DNA from 4 places in the Pseudomonas sp. MF08875 genome. Region 1 is predicted to be linked to each of the others. Evidence: riboswitches for the same ligand, from Rfam matches in the RefSeq annotation. Region 1 holds a riboswitch; each other region holds the start of a gene.

What was found. A riboswitch is a leader RNA that binds a small molecule or an ion and turns the genes downstream of it on or off. The one in region 1 is predicted to bind cobalamin.
Region 2: another riboswitch for cobalamin. It lies ahead of cobO (cob(I)yrinic acid a,c-diamide adenosyltransferase); the one in region 1 lies ahead of AC19YT_RS06725 (ABC transporter substrate-binding protein).
Region 3: another riboswitch for cobalamin. It lies ahead of AC19YT_RS03345 (CbtB domain-containing protein); the one in region 1 lies ahead of AC19YT_RS06725 (ABC transporter substrate-binding protein).
Region 4: another riboswitch for cobalamin. It lies ahead of AC19YT_RS05145 (TonB-dependent receptor plug domain-containing protein); the one in region 1 lies ahead of AC19YT_RS06725 (ABC transporter substrate-binding protein).

The regions. Positions count from the first base shown of each region.
Region 1 is NZ_JCBCUW010000008.1:98,335-104,039, forward strand. Features, by position in the region: gene AC19YT_RS06705 (GntR family transcriptional regulator) at 1-141, shown strand, start outside; gene AC19YT_RS06710 (urea carboxylase-associated family protein) at 158-1,009, shown strand; gene AC19YT_RS06715 (hypothetical protein) at 1,131-1,532, shown strand; gene AC19YT_RS06720 (acetyltransferase domain-containing protein) at 1,548-2,717, opposite strand; cobalamin riboswitch at 2,871-3,074, shown strand; gene AC19YT_RS06725 (ABC transporter substrate-binding protein) at 3,220-4,236, shown strand; gene AC19YT_RS06730 (hypothetical protein) at 4,248-4,409, opposite strand; gene AC19YT_RS06735 (OprD family porin) at 4,441-5,705, shown strand, end outside.
Region 2 is NZ_JCBCUW010000013.1:96,866-102,570, forward strand. Features, by position in the region: gene AC19YT_RS10055 (class I SAM-dependent methyltransferase) at 1-275, shown strand, start outside; partial or broken gene AC19YT_RS10060 (PQQ-dependent sugar dehydrogenase) at 272-1,585, opposite strand; gene AC19YT_RS10065 (hypothetical protein) at 1,650-2,234, opposite strand; cobalamin riboswitch at 2,390-2,619, shown strand; gene cobO (cob(I)yrinic acid a,c-diamide adenosyltransferase) at 2,698-3,309, shown strand; gene AC19YT_RS10075 (cobyrinic acid a,c-diamide synthase CobB) at 3,303-4,679, shown strand; gene bluB (5,6-dimethylbenzimidazole synthase) at 4,676-5,326, shown strand; gene cbiB (adenosylcobinamide-phosphate synthase CbiB) at 5,323-5,705, shown strand, end outside.
Region 3 is NZ_JCBCUW010000004.1:41,746-47,450, reverse strand. Features, by position in the region: gene cobN (cobaltochelatase subunit CobN) at 1-1,461, opposite strand, end outside; gene cobW (cobalamin biosynthesis protein CobW) at 1,465-2,532, opposite strand; cobalamin riboswitch at 2,634-2,843, opposite strand; cobalamin riboswitch at 2,912-3,135, shown strand; gene AC19YT_RS03345 (CbtB domain-containing protein) at 3,258-3,452, shown strand; gene AC19YT_RS03340 (CbtA family protein) at 3,464-4,165, shown strand; gene AC19YT_RS03335 (cobalamin biosynthesis protein) at 4,162-4,587, shown strand; gene cobM (precorrin-4 C(11)-methyltransferase) at 4,660-5,406, shown strand; gene nfuA (Fe-S biogenesis protein NfuA) at 5,508-5,705, opposite strand, start outside.
Region 4 is NZ_JCBCUW010000006.1:76,229-81,933, reverse strand. Features, by position in the region: gene AC19YT_RS05150 ((2Fe-2S) ferredoxin domain-containing protein) at 1-52, opposite strand, end outside; gene AC19YT_RS05145 (TonB-dependent receptor plug domain-containing protein) at 52-2,019, opposite strand; cobalamin riboswitch at 2,119-2,322, opposite strand; gene astA (arginine N-succinyltransferase) at 2,495-3,529, opposite strand; gene AC19YT_RS05135 (arginine N-succinyltransferase) at 3,585-4,601, opposite strand; gene AC19YT_RS05130 (N-formylglutamate amidohydrolase) at 4,804-5,550, opposite strand; gene AC19YT_RS05125 (MurR/RpiR family transcriptional regulator) at 5,547-5,705, opposite strand, start outside.

The sequences.
Region 1 (5,705 bases):
CCCTGGCTGGAGCGCGACCGGCACATCCACGACCTGCTGGGCGAGGGGCGCAAGAAAGAAGCCGAAGAAGCCATGAGCAGCTACCTCAACGACTCCGAACGGGTGTTGCTGGACATTCTCGCCAGCATCCCCAAACACTGAAAAAAGAGGACCCACCATGTACAAGGACTACCCCGCGGCCTACCAGGTCAGCAAAGGCGCCGCCCTGCAAGTCGATACCGCGTTCTACGACCGCGTGCGCCAGACCCCAAGCGCTCGCACCCTGATCGAGCAGTTCGAAGTGCCGATCCGCACCGGCCGCGCCTGGAAAGTGCCGGCCGGCCATGTATTCCGCGTGACCACCCCGGTCGGCCCGCAGGTGGGCGATTTCAACGTGTGGAACGCCAACGACCCACGCGAACGCATGTGGGCCGCGCGCACCCGCCAGTTGCAGGGCGCCCACGTGACCACCTATGACCGCTTGTGGTCGAACCTGCCGTTTCTGCGCCCGATGGTCACCATCACCGACGACAGCCTGGCCGCCTACGGCATCGACGAGCACGGCGGGCGCCTGCACGACCTGCTCGGCACCCGCTGCGACCCCTACGTGAACAAAATGCTCACCGGCGAAGACTTCCACCACCACTGCCACTCCAACCTGACCCGCGCTGTGCTGCCCCACGGCCTGACCGAGTTCGACGTGCATGACGTGCTGAACATCTTCCAGTGCACGGGCCTTAACCACGACGACATGTACTTCATGAAAGCCTGCCCGGCGCAGAAAGGTGACTACCTGGAGTTCTTCGCCGAAATCGACCTGCTGTGCGCCCTCTCCACCTGCCCGGGCGGCGACCTCTCGCTGCCGATGTGGGGCCCGGACGCCGAAGACCCGCTCAAGGTCTGCCGACCCCTGGGCGTGGAAATCTACCGCCTCGACGACAGCCTGCTCGACGGCTGGCAACCGCCGCAACGCGCCGCCTACAACGGCAACCATGGCCTGCTGATCCCCAAGGCGGAGTGGGAGAAGTAAGGCCCTGGGCGCCCGCCTGACGATGAGGCCGGCACAGCCAGCCTCTGCGTTGCACGCGCGCCACCCGGTGCGCTGGCGCCGTGATAGGCAAAGCCGCGCGCCAGTCGCTATGCTGCTGCCCATGACCACGCCTGCCCACCTGCGCCAACCCTGCCCTCCCGGCGCCTGCACCTGCGGGCGCGACCGCTTGCCGGAGCAGGAACTGCTGCAATTGCCGATCCTGAGCCTGACCCGGGCCGAAGAAAAACGCCTGCTCGAACGCCTGGAAAACCTGCACAGCCTGGACGACCTGGAACACATGCAGCGCAAAATGCTCCAGTTGCTCGGCATCCGCGTGCAGGTCGCCCCCGGTTTCAATGAAGTGCGCAGCATGCGCGGCATCCAGATCCAGATCGACGACACCCCAGGCCTGTGCCGCAAAACCCGCCAGACCATCCCTGCCGCTATCCGCCGCGCCCTGGAAAAAAACCCGCAGATCGCCTACAGCCTGCTCAACGCCAACGACCTGCTGCGCGACGCCTGAGCCGTGCCGTAGGGGCTACAGGTATTTGAGCCAGGCGAGGTCGCGGCGCCTGGCCTTGAGCGCTGAGAACCAGCGCACTGGCGGGTACACCGCCAGCGCCAGGGCCATCGCCATCAGCCACACCGCGCCAATGGAGTCGAAGCCAAAGTAGCTGCCCTGGTTCAGCCCGAACGCCGCCACCGCCAATAGATACAAGGCTTTGAGCACATACAGGTGCAGCAGGTAGAAGAACATCGGCGCCGAGCCCAATACCGTCAACGGCAGCAGCCACCGCCGCTGGCCGGCCCGCTCGAAGGCCAGCAACAGCAGCAGCCCAAGCCCGAGGGTCAAGGTCAGGAACAGCAGCGACGGCGGGTACTTGGTGATGTTGAAAAAGCCCATCAGGGTGTGCAGCGCGGTGTCGCCCACGGCCCAGGGTTTTTCGCCATAACCGTTGGCCAGGCGCACCAGCACAAACCCCAGCAACGCCGCCACACCCCAGCCCAGCAAGCGCCGCTGGCGCCCCGCCACCGGCGTGCTGCGGCTGAACCACGGCCCCAGCACGTAGCCCAGGGCGATCACGCCGATCCACGGCAATACCGGGTAAGAGGTACGCAGGCGCAAATCCGCAGAAAACGCCAGCCAGCCACGGTCGTGGAGGATCGCCCACGGCACGTGCAAGGCCGACTCCACGGGAAAATGCACGCCGTCCAGCAGGTTGTGCCCGGCGATGATCGCCACCGCCAGCAATGCCAACACCGGCCGTGGCAGCCACACCAGCAGCGACAGCGCGAGCATGCTCAGGCCGATGGCCCAGATCACTTGCAGGTAGATCACGCTGGGCGGGAACTGGAAGGTCCAGGCGAAATTCACCAAGGTCAGCTCCAGCAGGACCAGGAACAACCCACGCTTGAACAGGAACGCCGCGACATCAGCCTTGCCGGCATATTTTTCGCCGTACAACCACGCCGACAACCCGGTGAGCAGCACAAACACCGGGGCGCACAAATGGGCCAGGGTACGGCTGATAAACAGACTCGGTTCGGTGCTGGCGATGTCCATCGGGTCGCCGACCTGGCGGTGCAGCAGGAAGGTTTCGCGCACGTGATCGAGCAGCATGAACAGGATCACCAGCCCACGCAGGGCATCGATGGACAGCAGACGTGAAATCGGGGGGCTAACAGCGGGTGAAGGGGTATGGGTCATGGAGTATTCGCAACGGGATGATAGGAAACCCGCTCGCCAGAGCGGTCGATGAAAAGCTTGAACCGTTACCTTATAACATGACAAGCTAGCGCAATGCACCGCGCAATCACGGCCATACACTTGCCCCGCCGCTGGTTGAATGCGTATCGATGAACTAACATGCCGCCCGCCGGTTGGCGCAAGGAACTGACAGGGAATCCCCCAGCGCGCCGTAAGCCACGCTGAAACGGAACTGCCCCCGCAACTGTAGGCGCCGAGCCCCCTGCCTCCACGCACGCCACCGGAAAACCTCCCGGGAAGGCCGCTGGCGGACCGCGAAGCGCCAATCAGAACACCTGCCGGCCCGTAGCAAACACTAACCGGCGGGGTGTCCGGAAAGGACATCCGCACGCGGTTTTCGATGCGTTTTCAGCTTTACCCTGCCCTGGCGGCAGCGTTTGAGGGATGTGTTTTCCAAGGCCGTGCCCTGCCCGTGCACCGGTTCCAATGGAGATCGCATTTCATGTCACTGCCCCACCTCAACGCCCTGTTCGCCGGCCTCGGCCTGACCTCGCTGAGCCTGTGCGCCAGTGCCACCGAATACCCGTTGCACCTGAACAACTGCGGCGTGCCCCTGACGTTCAGCGAGGCGCCGGCCAAGGCCGTGACCATCGGCCAATCCGGCACCGAGATGCTCTACGCCCTGGGCCTGGGCGACACACTGGTAGGCACCTCGCTGTGGTTCAACGAAGTGCTGCCGCAGTTCAAGGCCCAGGATGCCAAGGTCGAACGCCTGGCCGACAACGAACCCAGTTTTGAAGCGGTGATCGGCAAGCGCCCCGCCCTGGTGGCCGTGGACCTGGAGTGGATGGTTGGGCCCCAAGGCGCGGTCGGCACCCGCGAGCAGTTCCATGAACTGAAGATCTCTACCTACCTGCTGCCCTCCGACTGCGAAGGCAAGGACAACCTGGTGGGCGCCGATGGCACGCGCCTCAAGGCCTTCAGCGTGGACAGCCTGTACAAGAGCATCACCGAGCTTGCACAGATCTTCGATGTGGAGGACCGCGGCCAGCGCCTGGTCAGCGACCTGAAGAATCGCCTGGCCAACGCCGTGGCCCAGGCGCGCCAGCAGCACCCCCGGGACGTCTCCGCAGTGGTGTGGTTTTCCAGCGCCGACCTTGGCATCGACCCCTATGTGGCGGGCCGCAAGGGCATCCCCGATTTCATGCTCAGCGCCCTGGGGATGCGCAACGTGATCGAATCCGACGAGGAATGGCCCACCGTGGGCTGGGAAACCATCGCCAAGGCCAACCCCAGTATCCTGGTGATTGCGCGCATGGACCGGCGCCGCTACCCCGCCGACGACTACCGCAAAAAACTGGAATTCCTCAAGAGCGACCCAGTGACCCGCCACATGGACGCAGTCAAGCACGACCGCATCGTCATCATCGACGCCCACGGCATGAACGCCAGCACGCGGATGTTCGGCGCCATTGAGGAGCTGGCCAGCGCTGTTGAGCACTTCAAGTTGCCTAAATGAGACACGCCCGGTTACTCGGCCATGGCCTGTTGGTGCTGGCGGTGATCGCCGGCGCGGCCCTGGGCGAAACCGCCATCAGCCTGCCCATGGTCTTGCAAACCCTGGCCAATAAGCTTCGGGGCGCGGGCTGGTTGACCGACCCCAGCGATGGCGCGCAGATCCTGCGCTTCCACGCCTCTTTAACCCTTCCTGGAGACCACCCCGATGCGTTACATCACTGCGCTGGCACTGCCCGTCGCCTTGCTCGGCCACAGCACCCTGGCCAACGCCGGGTCCGCCCAGGAACAGGCCAAGGGTTTTGTCGAAGACAGCACCTGGACCCTGCTCAACCGCAGCGTGTACGACCAACGCGAGTACCGTCACGGCGCCCGCAGCAACGGCGCGCGCAACGCCTACAAACCCCGCAGCGAGCGCAATGGCTACGGCGAAGAATGGGCCTACGGGCTGATGGGCAGCGTGCAGTCGGGCTTTACCCAGGGCACGGTGGGTGTGGGCGTCGATGCCCACGCTTACCAAGGCTTGCAACTGGACAGCGGTGGCGGCCGCGCGGGCAAGGCGCGGCTGCTGGGGCTGGACCACGACGGCCACCCCAAAAACAGCTTCAGCCGTGGCGGCGCCGCGCTCAAGTTGCGGGTGTCGTCCACCACCCTGGCCTGGGGCGAACAACGGGTGAAAACCCCCGTATTCAGTTCCTCCGACAGCCGCCTCCTGCCGGAAACCGCCACCGGGCTGTTCCTCACCAGCCAGGAATGGGCCGGGGTGAAACTGCTGGGTGGGCACTTCACCGAAAGCACCGACCGCAATGCCTCGAGCCACGACCGCGGCTTTGTGGTCAATTACTCCAATGGCCGCCAGGGCAACGCCTTCGACCTTGCGGGCGTGGTCTACAGCGCCACCCCGGGCCTGAGCGCCAGCCTCTACACCTCACGTTATGCCGATACCTGGAACCAGCATTACCTGGGCGCCACGTTCAGCCACGCCTTGAGCCCCACCCGCTCACTGTCGCTGAACCTCAACCTGTACCGCACCACCGACGAGGGCCGGGCGCTGTCGGGACGTATCGACAACACCACGTGGAGCCTGATGTCCGGCTACACCAGCGGCCCGCAGACCTTCAGCCTGGGCTACCAGAAGGTGCGCGGCGACACGCCATTCGACTACGTCACCCGTGGGGCGATTTTCATCAGCAACGCCGTGCAGCTCTCGGACTTCAACGCGCCGAACGAGCAATCCTGGCAGGCGCGCTACGACCTGGGCCTGCAAACCTTCGGCTTGCCGGGGCTGAGCCTGAGCGCGGCCTACCTTCGTGGCAGCCAGATCGACGCCAGCCACCTCGACCCTGCGGGCGGCTACGCCTACCTGGGCTACGGCCAGGGTGGCAAACACTGGGAGCGCGACTTCGAAGCCCGCTATGTGGTGCAAAGCGGCAAGGCCAAGGGCGCGGCGTTTTCCGTGCGGCACAATGTGCA
Region 2 (5,705 bases), on a different contig from region 1:
GCCAGGGCTTGTGCGGCAGCTTTGACTTGATGTTCATCGACGCCGATAAAGCCAACTACCCGGCTTACCTGGAAAGCGCCCTGCGCCTGCTGCGCGGCGGCGGCTTGGCGATTTTCGACAACACCCTGTGGAGCGGGCGGGTGCTGGAGGCCCACCCGCAAAGCGCCGACACCCTGGCCATCCAGGCCCTGAACCTGGCCTTGAAGGATGACCCGCGTGTCGATCTGTCGCTGTTGCCGGTGGGCGATGGTTTGACCTTGTGCCGCAAGCGTTAGCGCGCTGCGGTTACCCGCCACACCTTGTTGCCTACATCATCGGCCACCAGCACTGCGCCTTGCCGGTCGAGCGCCACGCCCACCGGGCGGCCCATGGCGTTTTCCTCGGTGTCGAGGAACCCCGTCAGTAAATCCACCGGCGGCCCGCTGGGCTTGCCCGCGTTGAAGGGCACGAAGATCACTTTGTAGCCACTGTGGGGTTTGCGGTTCCACGAGCCGTGCTGGCCGATAAAAGCGCCGTGGGTGAAGGGCGCCGGCAATTGGCTGCCCGTGGCGAAGGCCAGGCCCAGGGACGCGGTGTGCGGCCCCACCGCATAATCCGGGGCGATGGCCTTGGCCACCAGGTCCGGGTTTTGCGGGGTGACGCGCTCGTCTACATGCTGGCCGTAGTAGCTGAAGGGCCAGCCGTAGAAGCCGCCGTCGCGCACCGAGGTGATGTAGTCCGGCACCAGGTCGCTGCCGATTTCGTCCCGCTCGTTGACCGCCGTCCACAACGCACCGCTGTCCGGCTCCCAGGCCAGGCCGTTGGGGTTGCGCAGGCCCGAGGCGAATATCCGCGCCTTAGCGCTGGCGCGCTCGACTTCCCAGATCGCCGCGCGGCCTTCTTCTTTCTCCAGGCCGTTTTCCCCGACATTGCTGTTGGAGCCCACCGTGACGTACAGCTTGCTGCCGTCTTGGCTGGCGATGACGTTTTTGGTCCAGTGGTGGTTGAGCGGCCCGCCGGGCAAATCCACCACCTTGCTGGCCGGCGCTTCGATGCGGGTCTGGCCGGCGGTGTAGGGGAAGCGCAGCAGGCGATCGGTGTCGGCCACGTAGAGGTCGTTGCCCACCAGGGCCATGCCGAACGGCGAGTTGAGGTTGTCCAGGAACACCGTGCGGGTTTCGGCGACGCCATCGTGGTCGGCGTCGCGCAGCAGGGTGATGCGGTTCGGGCTCGGCACGGTGGCGCCGGCGCGGGCCATGATTTTTTCGCTGATCCAGCCGCGCAACCCGGTGCTGTCCTCGGGTTTGGCCGGGGCGTTGGTTTCGGCCACCAGCACGTCGCCGTTGGGCAGCACGTAAAGCTAGCGCGGGTGCTCCAGGCCTTCGGCGAACGCGGCGACCTGGGTGCCGGCCGCCGCCACGGGTTTGCCGCCCGCCGGCCAGCCGATGGCCGGGGCGACGTTGACGGTGGGGATCAGGGTTTTGTTCGGCGCCGGCAGGCGCGGCGACGGCCCGGTGCCGTCGGAAACTTGCAAGGTGGACGTCTCGCCGCAGGCAACCAACCCGGCGGCGAGCACAACGATAAAGGCGGAGCGAGGCTTGAACATGGGCATTTCCCTATGAGTACGCGGCGGTAAGCATAGGGCAGTGGGCGCGGCGCGGGGTTCAACCTTATCCGCGAGCCTCTTTGAACAGCACGGCGATGCCGGGTTGGTAGTTGCCCGCCTCGTTGCGCAACTTGCGGTAGGCATAGGGGAAGTACCAGGCCACGGCGCAGCTGTACTCCTTTTGCAGGTCGTCGACCATGTCCTGGAGTTCTTCGGGGGTGGCGCTGTGCTGGGTTTTTTGCGGGGCGACGAACAGGCAGCCCAGCTTCAGGTCGCTGGGGTAGCTGATGCGGCGGGCGGCGCTGGTGATATCGAGCAGGGCCTGCTCCAGGTTCAGGTGGTTGATCTGGGGCCAGCGCTGGCTGGCTTGCACGTAGGCCCATTCGTCCTTGCTGGCGATGTACAGGTCGGCGCGGGCATTGCGCTCACCGTTTTCCAACTGCTTTTTGGTGGGCGCATGTTCCAGGGTGACCATTTCGGCCATCCAGGCTGCGGCCGAGAGCAGCCCCAGGTTGGCCCGCTCGTCTGACCAGTACGGCGCCTTGTTGTCGCCGCGCACCCGGTTGTAGCGATCGATGCAGTCAAACCAGCGCTCCAGCATCGGTCGCAAAAATTCCAGCTTGGGGTTGCTGATAATCATGCCTTGCATCGTTCACTCCCTTGAGTCGATCGTGTTTGGGTTATGGCTATTTGATATCGCCGCTTCCAGCCTGGCACAAGATTGGCGCCCGTTTATTGACCCATCGCAGTCAATCAACCCTGGCGGCCCCGGGTTTCATTGACGCTCCACCCCCAACCCTCTAACCTTCGCCGCTTGTTTCAGGTGCCCTGTGGCCAGCGGTCGACAGGGTGAAACAGGGAAGCCGGTGAGTGCGTGCGCCAAGCGCGCGGTCACGATCCCGGCGCTGCCCCCGCAACGGTAAATGAGTCAAGGCTGTGCTTTTTGCCACTGTGCCCACCCGGGCATGGGAAGGCGCACCGCCCGGGGCAACCCACTCATGAGCCCGGAGACCGGCCTGATCCATCCAACGGCATCACGGTGGGCGATGCCAGGCTTGTTGCCGTCCTTTATTCCTGCCCGCCGTTATCCAGCCCCAACGGAGAGCTGCCCCATGACCGATTCCCCCGAACGCGACGAGCGCCACCTGGCGCGCATGCTGCGCAAAAAAGCCGTGATCGATGAACGCATCGCCAACTCGCCCAACGAGTGCGGCTTGCTGCTGGTGCTCAGCGGCAACGGCAAGGGCAAGAGCAGCTCGGCGTTCGGCATGCTCGCCCGCGCCATGGGCCACGGCATGCAGTGCGGCGTGGTGCAGTTCATCAAGGGCCGCAACAGCACGGGCGAGGAGTTGTTTTTCCGCCGTTTCCCCGAGCAGGTGCGCTTTCACGTGATGGGCGAAGGCTTCACCTGGGAAACCCAGGACCGCCAGCGCGACATCGCCGCCGCCCAAGCGGCGTGGGCGGTATCGCGCCAGTTGCTCAGCGACCCGGCCATTGGCCTGGTGGTGCTCGATGAACTGAACATCGCCCTCAAGCACGGCTACCTGGACCTGGACCAAGTGCTCAGCGACCTGCAGGCCCGCCCGCCGATGCAACACGTGGTGGTCACCGGCCGTGGGGCCAAGGAGCAAATGATCGAGCTGGCCGACACCGTCACCGAAATGGGCCTGCTCAAGCACGCCTTCCAGGCCGGCATCAAGGCGCAAAAAGGCATCGAATTGTGAGTGTGCGCCAGTGCCCGGCCGTGCTGATTGCGGCGCCGGCGTCCGGCCAGGGCAAAACCACGGTCACCGCCGCCCTGGCGCGCCTGCATCGTAACCAGGGGCGCCAGGTGCGCGTGTTCAAATGCGGCCCGGACTTTCTCGACCCGATGATTCTGGAGCGTGCCAGCGGTGCGCCGGTGTACCAACTGGATATGTGGATGGTGGGCGAGCAGGAAAGCCGTCGCCTGTTGTGGGAAGCGGCGGGGGAGGCCGACCTGATCCTGATCGAAGGCGTCATGGGCCTGTTCGACGGCACGCCCTCCAGTGCCGACCTGGCGCGCCACTTCGGCGTGCCGGTGCTGGGCGTGATCGACGGCACCGCCATGGCCCAGACCTTCGGCGCCCTGGCCCTGGGCCTGGCGCGCTACCAACCGGACCTGCCCTTTGCCGGGGTGCTGGCCAACCGCGTCGGCACCCTGCGCCATGCGCAACTGCTCGAAGGCAGCCTCACCGAAGGCCTGCGCTGGTACGGCGCGTTGTCCCGCGAGACGGGCATCGAGCTGCCCAGCCGCCACCTAGGCCTGGTGCAGGCCAGTGAACTGAACGACCTCGACCTGCGCCTGGACGCGGCCGCCACGGCTCTGGCCAGCAGTTGCGAAGTGGCCCTGCCGCCCGCCGTGGCCTTCGCCGCGCCCCAGCCGGTGGTTGCCGAGCCGTTGTTGGCCGGCGTGCGCATCGCCGTGGCGCGGGACGAGGCGTTCGCCTTCACCTATGGCGCCAGCCTCGACCTGCTGCGGGCGATGGGCGCCCAGTTGCACTTCTTCTCACCTATTCATGACAGCGGGTTGCCCGAGGCCGACAGCCTTTACCTGCCCGGCGGTTACCCGGAGTTGCACCACGTCGCGTTGGCGCAGAACACGCCGATGCTGGAGGCTATCCGCGCCCACCACCGCGCGGGCAAACCGTTGTTGGCCGAGTGCGGCGGCATGCTGTATCTGCTCGACTCCCTCACGGACGTCGAAGGCGTGAGTGCACCGCTGCTGGGCCTGTTGCCGGGCGCTGCGGTGATGCAAAAACGCTTGGCGGCCCTGGCCCTGCAAACGGTGGACCTGCCCGAAGGCAGCCTGCGTGGCCACACCTATCACCATTCGCTGACCACCACCACGCTGGCCCCCATCGCCCGGGGCCTGAGCCCCAACGGCGGGCGCGGCGCCGAAGCGGTGTACCGGGACGGGCGGATGACGGCCTCCTATGTGCACTTTTACTTTCCGTCCAACCCGCGGGCGGTGGCGGCTTTGTTTATGCCCCAGACCGCTATCGCGAGCAGGCTCGCTCCCACAGAGGCCGGTGAAACTCCTGTGGGAGCGAGCCTGCTCGCGATAAGCCAATGACCGACAACGCCTTCCCAGAGGCCGACCGCGCCGCCGTCTACCGCGCCATCGCCGAGCGCCGTGACATGCGCCACTTCAGCGGCGGCACGGTGGCGCCGGCGTTGCTGCGCCGCTTGCTCGAAGCCGCCCATTGCGCCCCCAGCGTGGGGCTGATGCAGCCCTGGCGCTTTATCCGCATCAGCGACCGGGCGCTGCGCGGGCGCATCCAGCAGTTGGTGGAAGAGGAACGGGTGCGCACCGCCGAGGCGTTGGGTGAGCGTTCCAGTGAGTTCATGAAGCTCAAGGTCGAAGGCATCAACGACTGCGCCGAAGTGCTGGTGGCGGCCCTGAGCGATGACCGCGAGCGCCACGTGTTCGGCCGCCGCACCTTGCCGGAAATGGACCTGGCCTCGCTGTCTTGCGCCATCCAGAACCTCTGGCTGGCGGCCCGCGCCGAAGGCCTGGGCCTGGGCTGGGTGTCGCTGTTCGAGCCCCAGGCCCTGGCCGACCTGCTGGGCCTGCCCGCCGGGGCCAAGCCCTTGGCGGTGCTGTGCCTGGGGCCGGTGGAGGCATTTTATCCAGCACCGATGCTGGTGCTCGAAGGCTGGGCCCAGGCCCGGCCGTTGAGTGAGTTGTTGTTTGAGAACCAATGGGGAGTGAGTCAATGAGTGTGGCGTTGTTGAGTGCCGCCGCGGTGGCGCTGGATGCGTTGCTGGGCGAGCCCAGACGCTGGCATCCGCTGGTGGCGTTCGGCGCGTTCGCCGAGCGCATCGAGCGGCGTTTCAATGCCGCCGGGCGCGGCTGGCGTAGCCACGGCGTGACCGCGTGGGTGCTGGCGGTGCTGCCCTTGACCCTGGCGGCTACAGCTTTGTCGTGGCTGCCCTACATCGGTTGGCTGGTGGAAGTCCTCGCGTTGTACTGCGCCCTCGGCCTGCGCAGCCTCGGCGAGCATGTGGCGCCAGTGGCCCAGGCCCTGCGCGCCGGTGACCTGGCAGAGGCGCGCAAACGCGTCGGCTACCTGGTCAGCCGCGAAACCGCCGAGCTGGA
Region 3 (5,705 bases), on a different contig from region 1:
GTGCATGGGGTCCTGCTCGGGGGCGCCCCAGCGGGCCAACACGGCCTGCTGGTTGGCCGCCGGCAGGGCCTGGAACAGGGCCTGATAGGCGTCCAGCGCCAGGCTTTGCTGGCATGGGCGCAGGTCGAGGCTGTCGAGGTCGTTGCTGACCCCGCCGAGCAACGCCTGAATCAGCGCCGTACCGCTGGCCGGCAGCTCCGCGGGCAGCGGATAACCTTGCGCGTGCAGGGCCCGCAGGATATTCAGCGCCGCCGCCGGGGTGTCCAGGCCCACGCCGTTGCCGATGCGCCCATCGCGGGTCGGGTAGTTGGCCAGGATCAAAGCGACGCGTTTGTCGCCGTTACCCAGGCGCGCCAGGTCCACCCAGCGCCGCGCCAGTTCGGCGACAAAATCCATGCGCTCGGGCTGGGCGCGGTAGCAGACCACATCGGATTGGCTGCGCTCGCTGCGCCAGGCCAGGTCCTTGAAGCTGATGGGGCGGCTGATGATGCGCCCGTCGAGTTCCGGCAAGGCGATGTGCATTGCCAGGTCTCGCGGCCCCAGGCCCTGCTCGCTGGCGCGCCACCCGGGCTCGTTGTCCTGGGCGCAAATGGCCTGGATCACCGGGATATCGCGGCGAAACGGGCGTAAATGGGGGGCTTCGGGGCTCGATTGAGCGAACCCGGTGGTGTTGAGGATCACCGCGGCTGCGGCCTCGTCCAACCAACCTTCCACTGCCGCCAGGCAACCGGGCTCCTTGAGGCTGGCCACCGCGATGGGTAAGGGGTTGAGGCCCGCCGCCTGCAAGCGCTGGCAGAACACATCGATGAACCCGGTGTTCGCCGCTTGCAAGTGGGAGCGGTAGAACAGCACCGCCGCCACGGCTTGCCCGGGCTGCCAGTCGGTATGCCATTGGCTTAGGCTGGCGTGGCCATGGCGAGGGTGGTAGATGGCGCTGCGCGGCAGCACCTGGGGCTCGCCCCACGAATAGTCGCGGCCCAGCCAGCCACTGGCCAGGCAGCGGTAGAAATCCAGGGCATTGCCCAAACCGCCCTGGCGCAAAAACTGCCACAGGCGATCGCGCTCGGGCGCGGCCACGGTGCTCAGGTCGCTCAGCTCCGGGTCGGGGCGGTCGTCCCCCGGCACCAGAATCAGTTGCACGCCGCGCTCGGCCAGTTGCACCAGGCGTTCGATGCCGTAGCGCCAATAGCCGATGCCGCCGTGCAGGGATATCAGGATGACCTTGGCGTGTTGCAGCACCTGCTCGACGTAGAGGTCCACCGAGGCGTGGTTCTGCACCTGCATCGGGTTGGCCAGGCGCAGGCTGGGGTAATCCTCGGGCAGTTGCCGGGCGGCTTCGGCCAGCAGTGCCAAGCTGGAATCGCCGCTGCACAGGACCACCAGTTCGGCGGGGGTTTGCCCCAGGTCGGCGATGTTGTCATCGGCGACGAAACCACCGGGTTGGGTCCTGAGCAGGTGCATGGGTCAGGCGCCGAGAGCGGCGCGCAGTTGCGCTTCGAGTTGGGCGGCATCCAGGTCTTGGCCGATCAACACCAGGTGGGTGGTGCGCGGCTCGTCGCTGCGCCAGGCGCGGTCGAAGTGCTTGTCGAAACGGCTGCCCACGCCCTGGATCAGCAAACGCATCGGCTTGCCCGGGATGGCGGCAAAACCCTTGACCCGCAAGATGCCGTGCTTGACCACCAACTCGTTAAGGGCGGCCAGCAGCAAGCTTTCGTCGGCCTGGGGCAGCTCGATGGAAATGGAGTCGAACGCGTCGTGATCGTGGTCATCTTCGCCGCCATCGCCGTGATGGTGGTCGTGGTGGCTGTGGCGCCCGTCGATGTGCTCTTCGGAACCGGCGCCCAGGCCGATCAGCACGTCCAGGGGCACGCGACCGCTGCTGGCTTCGATGATCTTCACCGCCGGCGGCAGTTCTTCGGCCACTTCCTGGCGCACGCGCTCCAGGTCTTGCGGGGCGATCAGGTCGGTTTTATTGAGGATCACCAGGTCGGCGCTGGCCAATTGGTCGGCGAACAACTCGTGCAACGGCGACTCGTGGTCCAGGTTGGGGTCGAGTTTGCGCTGGGCGTCCACCTGGTCGGGGAAAGCGGCAAAGGTGCCGGCGGCCACGGCCGGGCTGTCAACCACGGTAATCACCGCATCGACGGTGCAGGCGCTGCGGATTTCCGGCCACTGGAAGGCTTGCACCAACGGTTTGGGCAGGGCCAGGCCGGAGGTTTCGATGAGGATGTGGTCCAGATCGGCGCGGCGCGCCACCAGTTCGCGCATCACCGGGAAGAACTCTTCCTGCACCGTGCAGCACAGGCAGCCGTTGGCCAGTTCATAGACGCGGCCGTTGGCTTCTTCTTCGGTGCAGCCGATGGCGCACTGCTTGAGGATTTCGCCGTCGATGCCCAGCTCGCCGAACTCATTGACGATCACCGCGATACGCCGGCCCTGGGCGTTGTCGAGCATGTGGCGCAGCAAGGTGGTTTTGCCCGAACCGAGGAACCCGGTGACGATGGTGACGGGGAGTTTGGCCAGTGTTTTCATCGGATGCCCTTTGGCAAAGGGGGCGGGCATACGGGACGGCTGGCCGGGCGCGGGGGGCGCCAAGGCAGATTTCGCCACCGGATCACCCCGCCCGGTTGAATGTGAGAATCAGTGACGAGGCAGGTCTCCTGGCTGACGGTGGGCCAGTCCTTGGACTGGCATTCGCTGCGCCTTCCCGCTTGGCCCGAAGGCATCAGCAGTGGCGTGGCAGCGAACAGCACCGTTCACAGTTGCGGGGGCAGCCGCGGCATTGACCGCGTTCCCTTCTTAGCTTCGGCACGGGCCGAAGAACCTCGAACGCGCAAGGCTACGCAGTGCGTAGGGGCGGGTCAATGCCGGGCGCCTCGGGCATTTGACGCCCCGCCCTCGCCCATGCTCTCCTACGCACCTTGTTACAGGTGCCCTTGACAGGGTGAAACGGGAAACCGGTGGATCATGTGCTTTACTCAAGCCCTTGATGAATCCGGTGCTGCCCCCGCAACGGTAAGCGAGAGAGGAATCACAGCCACTGTGCCAACCGGCATGGGAAGGCGATTCCAGCAGGCCACGGCGCAAGCCCGGCCCCTCGCGAGCCCGGAGACCGGCCAGTGACACGACAGTGCGCCCCCACGGCCACTTTCACCCAACAAACCCGCGGTGGGCGGGCGCTGTCTGAAGCCCTGCGGGCCCGCCTCGCAGGGGTTTGCATGCGCTCGATCCGCCCTGACACCACAAAGGGAAGCGCCATGTCGATCATCAGCAGCACTCGCCATACCGGCACCGCCAGCAGCACCGCCACCTTGAGCCAACGCCTCACTGCCGCCATCGGCGCGTCGATTTTGGGCGCGTGCCTGGTGTATTTCGCCGGGTTCTCCCACATCGAAGCGGTGCACAACACCGCCCACGATACCCGCCACAGCGCCGCGTTCCCGTGCCATTGAGACCTGCCGCCATGATTAAGCGCATCGCCCAAACCGCAGGTTTCACCGGCCTGCTGGCCGCCCTGCTGCTGACCCTGCTGCAAAGCTTCTGGGTCGCGCCGTTGATCCTCCAGGCCGAAACCTATGAAAGCGCCCCGGCGGCCCAGGCCCATGAACACGCCGACAGTGGCGGCGCCGCCCACAGCCACGACGCCGAGGCCTGGGAGCCCGAAGACGGCTGGCAGCGCGTGCTGTCCACCACCGGCGGCAACCTGGTGGTGGCAGTCGGTTTCGCCCTGATGCTGGCCGGGCTCTACACCCTGCGCGCGCCCAACAGCACCGTGCAAGGCTTGTTCTGGGGCCTGGCCGGTTATGCGACCTTCTGCCTGGCGCCGACCCTGGGCCTGCCACCGGAATTGCCGGGCACCGCTGCCGCCGACCTGGCGCAACGGCAGATGTGGTGGGTCGGCACCGCCGCGTCCACTGCCGCGGGCATCGCCCTGGTGGTGTTCGGCAGGCACTGGGCGCTGAAGATCCTCGGCGCGGCGATCCTGGCCGTGCCACACGTGATCGGCGCGCCGCAGCCAGAAGTGCATTCGATGCTGGCCCCCGAAGCCCTCGAAGCGCAGTTCAAGATCGCCTCGCAACTGACCAATGCCGCGTTCTGGCTGGCCCTGGGCCTGATTAGCGCGTGGTTGTTCCGCCGCAAGGGTGGCGCCTCATACCCGGCGTGAACCGCCCCAGCCCGGCGCCGATCCTGGTGATCGGCCTGGGCTGTCAGCGGGGCTGCCCCGCCAGCACGCTGCGCGCGTTGCTCGACCAGGCCCTGCAAGCCCACCGCATCGACCTGGACGCGGTGCAAGCCCTGGCCAGCATCGACCTCAAGCGCCACGAACCGGGTCTGCTGGAACTGGCGGCGCAATTGGGCTTGCCGTTGACCTGCTTCAGTAGCGTGGAACTGGCCACCTATCAAGATCAACTGAGCCATCAATCTCAGATCGCTTTCGAGCGCACCGGGTGCTACGGCATCGCCGAAAGCGCCGCCCTGGCCCTGGCCGAGCGCCTGGCGCAAGAGCCCTCCAGCCTGGTGATTCGTCGGCAGAAATACGCCCAGGCCACCTTTGCATTGGCGCGGGCCACGCAAAAGCGCCGATAATCGCCGCCCCGATCATGAGCAATCTTCATCTGCAAGCCTGCTCGCCCCCCCTCTTTTGCCTAGGACACCGCCATGACGGTCTACTTTATCGGTGCCGGCCCCGGCGACCCGGAACTCATCACCGTCAAGGGCCAGCGCCTGATCCGCCGTTGCCCACTGATTATCTACGCCGGCTCCCTGGTGCCCGCTGCGGTGCTCGAAGGCCATAACGCCGAACAGGTCATCAATAGCGCCGAACTGCACTTGGAACAGATCATCGAGCACATCAAGAGCGCCCACGGCAAAGGCCAGGACGTGGCCCGCGTGCACTCCGGCGACCCGAGCCTGTATGGCGCCATCGGCGAGCAGATCCGCTGCCTGCGGGAATTGGCCATCCCCTTTGAAATCATCCCCGGCGTCACCGCCACCGCCGCTTGCGCCGCGTTGCTGGGGGTGGAACTGACCCTGCCGGATGTGGCGCAAAGCGTGATCCTGACCCGCTACGCCGACAAAACCGCGATGCCGCCCGGTGAAACCTTCGCCAGCCTTGCCGCCCATGGCACCACCATGGCTGTGCACCTGGGAGTCAACCATCTGGAAAAAATCGTCGCGCAGCTGCTGCCCCACTACGGCGCCGACTGCCCCATCGCCGTGGTGCACCGTGCCAGTTGGCCGGATCAGGACTGGGTGCTCGGCACCCTCGACGACATCGTGGGCAAGGTCCAGGCCAAGGGTTTTCGGCGTACGGCGCTGATCCTGGTGGGCCGGGTGCTGGCCAGCGACAGCTTTGGCGAATCGTCCCTGTACCGGGCGGGGCATGCGCACCTCTATCGGCCGTAGGAAGGGCGCCACAAGCTGCAAGCTTTAAGCTTGTAACTGCGCTTTTTGGGCATAAAAAAACGGCGCTCACGGGCGCCGTTTTTGGTGTGCAGCGAACGCCTTTAGTAGTAGGCGTTTTCTTTCTGCGTGTGGTCGGTCACGTCGCGCACGCCCTTGAGCTCCGGGATGCGCTCGAGCAGGGTGCGCTCGATGCCTTCGCGCAGGGTCACGTCGGCCTGGCCGCAGCCTTGGCAACCGCCGCCGAACTTGAGCACCGCGATGCCGTCGTCGACGACGTCGATCAGGCTGACCTGGCCGCC
Region 4 (5,705 bases), on a different contig from region 1:
GCAGGCCCGGGCCGACGAACAGCACCTGTTGGTATGGGCTTGGGGTGTTCATCAGAAGCGGTACGTGTAGCGCACTTCGCTGGTGAACGGGCGCCCCAGGTTGTCCACCGAGCTGGCGCGGCTGGTGACGTAGTCGCGGTCGAGCAGGTTTTCCACCAGCAGGCTGATGCGGTGCTGGCGGGCGTTGTCGAGGTAGCGGTAGGCGTCGGCGTCCACTACCGCGTAGTGGCCGTATTCCACCTCCTTGGCGCCCACCACGCTGCGGATGTAGCGCACCGCGCCGGCCACGCCCCACAGGCGATTGTCGGCGTCGAAGGCCAGGCGCGAGCGGGCGAAGAAGCTGGGGATGTTGGTCAGGGTGACGCCGTGGTTGCCTTCCACCAGGTTGCGGGTCATGTCCGCCGACAGGCTCCAGCGCTCGTCCAGCTGCCATTTGCCGTCCAGTTCGACGCCGCGCACCCGCACCTCGCCCTGGCTGTTGGTCCAGTGGATGTCGTCCAGAGCAATCAGGTCGGTGATCTTGCGCCTAAACCCAGTGACGCTGGCACTGAAGTCGCGGTTCAGCAGTTCGCCCTTGTAGTCCAGCCCCAGCTCGGCGTTGCGGCTTTTTTCGGGCTTGAGGTTGCGGTTGCCGATTTCATCGTCTTCGCGGGCGAACAACTGTTCGGCGTTGGGCAGCTTGTAGGCGCTGCCGTACTGGCCGCGCAGCTGCCAGTTGGGGTTGAGGTCATAGAGCGAGGTGAGCATGCCCACGGTGGCGCTATCGCCGCCGCTCATGGCTTCGTGGCGGATGCCGAGGCTGGGGTGCCAGTCGGGCAGGGCGGCGATCACCGGGCGCAATTGGGTGTAGAGGGCGTGGGCCTGGGCCTGGTTGTCGTCGATGATGAGCACATCGTCCTGGCCCTTGAACCACTGGTTGTCGGCGCCGAACACCAGCACGTGGCCGCCGTCCAGTTCGGCCTTGCCTTCGGCCTGCACGCCCCAGTCGGTGAAGCCCCAGTAATCCTTGTCGTTGACCACCGTGGTGGCGCCGCCCGGGGCGTTGTTGATGCGGGTGTAGCGGGTGTCCCAGTCGTTGACGTGGCCTTTGACGAAATAGCTCAGGCGTTCGCTGAGGCTGTGCTCGAAGGTGGCCGTGGCGATTTGCTGCACGCGGTCGTTGGTGGTTTTGCGGTTGTTGGCGGGCCGGGCGAAGTCCAGGTTGGCGTCGGAGTATTGGTAGAACAGCTCCAGGCGCGCATCGTCGCCCAACGCCTGGATGGCCTTGGCACCGAAGGTGGTGACCTCGTAGGAACGCTTTTTGTCCGTGGTGTTGGCGCTGTAGTCGCGGTTACGAAACGGTTGGTAGCCGTCGGAGACGTTGTGGCTGACGTAGGCCAAAAGGCCCAGGTCGCCCCAGCCGTTGCTGACGATGCGCTCGGCGCGGGCGTCGCCTGTTTTGCCCATGAAGCTGTCCAGGCCCAGGTTGACCTCGCCGCCGATGTCGCGGCTTTGCGGGCTGCGGGTGACGATATTGATGACGCCGGCCACGGCCTGGGTGCCGAACAGCAGGCTCTGGCCGCCCTTGAGCACTTCGATGCGCTCGATGGCGTTGGCAGGCAGGGTGTCGATGTAAATGCCGCCATACAGGCGATTGTTCAGGCGCACGCCGTCGAGCAGGATCAGGGTGTCGTCGTTGCGCCCGCCCAGCAGGGAATAGGTGCCGTAGTCGAACGGGCCGTTTTTCGGCGCCACGTATAGGCCCGGTACGTACATCTGCAGGACGCGGGAGATGTCGCTGCTGGGGCCGGCGCGCTCGATCTGCTCGCGGCTGACGATCTCCACTTTGCTGCCGTACTTGGCCATCTCGGCGACGGTGGTGGATTCCACGGACGGAGCGCTGACGGTTTGTTGTTCGAGGGTCAGGGCGCTGTCATCGGCCAGCAGGGCCGGGCTCAGGAGGGCGCCGCACAGGGCCGCGCAGGCATGCAAGGGCGCAGGACACAGGGCCCGGGCACGCAAGGTTTGGAGTTGATTCATTTTTTGGTCTTCTCGAAAAAGTTTCTTTCGCAGAAGCACGCAGGAGAAAGTACCGGGCACACGCCGATACCGGCCCATGCCCGCCCACCGCAGGTTTTTGCCAAACAAACATTCCAGGCCGGTCTCCGGGCTTGCGAGGCTGGAGGGGTTCGCCTTCCCATGCCGTGAGGCACAGTGGCTGATTGAACCCATCACTCGCTTACCGTTGCGGGGGCAGCACCGGACTAGCCCTGGGAGGGCGCACCGGTTTCCCGTTTCACCTCATGCACGGCGGCAGGAGGCACCTGAAACAGGGCGGCATCTGAACACTGGCATGACCGTTCGTCAACCTTGGCGGGTGTTTTGGGGAGACTGGTGTAGCAAACGGGCTCGCCCGCGCTCGGTCGCGTAGCGGCCGTAAAAATTGGCCCGGTGCCACACCACCGAGGGGCGCTGCGCACCCCAGCGCGGGCGAGCCCGCTTGCTACCGCGAGGGTTACGCGGCGACAGCTTGCATGTGGCGCAGGGCCATGGGCACGGCGCGTACCGATTGGCCGGGTTGCAGTTGCAGGCGTTTGGCGGTGAGGCGGTCGATCAGCAACTGATTGCCCACCAGGCGCGCCTTGGCGGCGGTGATACGGCAGTTTTCCAGGCGCCGGTTGTGGATCAGCCAGGTCGGGGCTTCGTCGTCCGGGGTGCCGATGCTCAAGGTCAAGGACTGGCTGTCGCGCACGGCACGGATGTTGCCCACCGCCGCTTCGATCAGCGGGCCGCCATCGAAAATATCGATGTAATTGTGGTAGCTGAAACCCTCGGCCTGGAGGATCTGCGCCGCGTGCCGGGTGTTGGGGTGCATTTGGCCGATCACCGCTTGCGCCTCTTCGGTGAGCAGGCAGGTGTACAGCGGCTGGCGCGGCATCAGTTCGGCGATGGAGGCCTTGTTGCCCATCACCGAGAGGTGGTCGGCGTGGAAGAAGTCGCGCTTGAAGAAGTGCCGGCCCAGGCTGTCCCAGAACGGCGAGCAGCCTTCTTCATCGGTGCAGCCGCGCAACCCGGCGATGAGTTTTTCGCCGAACAACTCGGGGAACTCAGCCACGAACAGCAGCCGCGCCGTGGACAGCAAGCGGCCATTGCCGACGCTGCGCAGGTCCGGGCGCAGAAACAGCGAGCAGAGCTGGGATTGGCCGGTCATTTCGTTGTTCAGGAACAGGGTCGGAATGTGCCGCTCGATGCCCAGTACCGGCGCCGAGTTCACCGTCAGGCCAACCCGGTAGTTGTACCAAGGCTCGCGCTCGCCCACCGCGCCAGCCAGGGCGCTGACGCCGAGCAGGCGTTGGTCGTCGTCTTCGAGCACGAACAGGTAGTCGGCATCGGCGCGCTCGACCTGTTGGGCGAAGGTGCGTTGCGACCAGCGCACCCGATGGGCCATGCGCTCTTCACTGATGGGCAGGCTGGTCAGCGCGGGGTCTACATGCCGGGCCAGGTCCTGCAACGCGGGCAGGTCAGTGATATTCACCGGGCGGACGATCATGGTGCAGCTCCTTGGGCGCGCCTATCCAGGCGTAGTTCTTGGGCTCGGGGCAAGGTCACAGGGCGATCAACCGCACAGTGCGGCCCTCGTCCAGGCGCAAGGCTTCGAGCATGTCATCACTTAGGCCGACCTTCCCCTCCAGGGGTTCCTCCAGTTCGGCGACGATGGCGCGGTAATCGCGCAGTTTGTCGTTACTTAGCAGGTAGCGGCCCAATTCGCCGCTGGGGGCCCGGCGCACTGTGGTCAGAAGCTGGCTGCGGGCGATGGAGCGGATGTTAGCGGTGCGCGCATAAAGCGTTGGGCCACCGTCGAAGATGTCCACGTAGCTGTGGGGTTCGAAGCCTTCGCGCAGCAGCATGTCCATGGCGTCGCGGCCATCCGGGTGGGGTTTGCCGATACAGTCCTGGGCCGCTTGCGGCAGCATGGGGATGTAGATCGGGTGATGGGGCATCAACAGGGTGATGGCTTCGCGGCTTTGCAGGCCACTGAGGCGCTCGGCCTCGGCGTAGGGCAGGTCGGTGAAGTGCTTGCCCAGGGCATCCCAGAAGGGCGAACTCATGTCTTCGCTGTAGTAGCCGACGATCTCGGTGATGGCGGCCTCGGCAAAACGCCGCGGGTGGGCGGCCATGAACAGCAGGCGTGCGCGCGACCCCAGCTCGGCGTAAGGCCCGCGCACCAGGGCGTCGTCGACGTGGAAACCGCGCAGCAAAGTGTGCCCGTTGAGGTCCTGGCACAGCGACAGCGCCGGCACTGCGTGCTGGATGTTCAGCTCCCGCGAGGTGCTGATGAAGGTGCGATTGCGCAGGCTGTAGAACGGCTCTTTGAAGCCGATGGTGGCGATGATCTCGGCGCAGCCGTGCAGGCGCTGGCTAAAGCTGTCCTGCAGGACGAAGAAGTAGCTCTCGTCGGCGCGCTCGTCCACGTCCTTGGCGAAGGACCGCAGGGAGCCATCGATTTTGGCCTGCAACAGCGAGGTGTCATCCGGTAGGGATGTGACGCCCAGCAGACTTTCGCGGGCCAGTTGCTGCAAATGGGGCAGGTCGGTTGACTCGACTGGGCGTAACACCAGCATGGATGCACTCCTGTATCAATGGGCTCCTACGCGCCAGCTTTGGCGGGATGAGCCTGACTATCACTGTCTTTTCCACGGGTTTGACCCCGGTCACGGCCAATGGGCGGGGTGCCGGTGCTTATTGTGCGCTCTGCCTGGCGCTCGATGGTATTGCAATGCTATGCCAGGTCATAGCGTCGGTGCGCTTGTCGGCGATCAAGGTTTACAACAGCGGCGCCAGATACTCCGTCCAGCGCTGCACGGCTTGCGGGGTGTGCAGCAGGTCGTTGCGCACCTCGATCAATACAGCATCGATCCCCCGGGCATCGCCGTGCACGGGCACGGTCATATCCGACAGGGGGTCGATTTCATAAGGTTGGTTACCGGCCGCGTTCAGGCCGTGGCGTTGCAGGCCTTCGACCACGCGTTGGGCGTAGGCCTGTGCCCGAGCATAGAGCACCCCGGCTTGCAGTGTGCGCGGTTGGCCGAAATAGATCGGCGTAAAGCTATGGATGCCGACGACGCGCACTTCGCGCCCCGCAACGGTGCGTGCTTCGATCAGTTCCCCCAGGCGGGTGTGGAAGGGTTTGAACAGGCACTGGCGGCGGTAGTCGCGGGCGGCCTCGTTCAGGCCCTGGTTGCCGGGGATATCGTAGATCTCGCTACGCACCGGGATGCTGTCGGCGGCGTGGCGTGGGCGGTTGAGGTCGATCAGCAGGCGCGAATAGTTGGCGCTAAGCAAGGTCGCGCCCAGGGCCTGGGACAAGCCGCGAGCCAGCTCCAGGGCGCCGATGTCCCAGGCGATATGCTCGGCGGCCGCCTGCGGGCTCAGGCCCAGGTCATTGAGGGCCGGCGGAATGTAGCGGCTGGCGTGTTCGCACACGAGGATCAGCGGGTGGCTCGAGTCTTCGTGGTGCAAAGTATATGGGGGCTGCTCGTAGAGCCCGGTTTCGGCAGTGGGCAAGGTCATCTTTCCTCCAGCAGGTGGACGCCGAACTCGTTGCGCAAGGCATCCACGCTATCGAGTCGCTCCGCCAGGTCTGGGCTGCGGCGGGTCATGCAGGCGATCAGCGCCTCGACCTGAGCCATGGCCGGCAGCAGGGTGTCGAATGCCGCGCCCGAGGC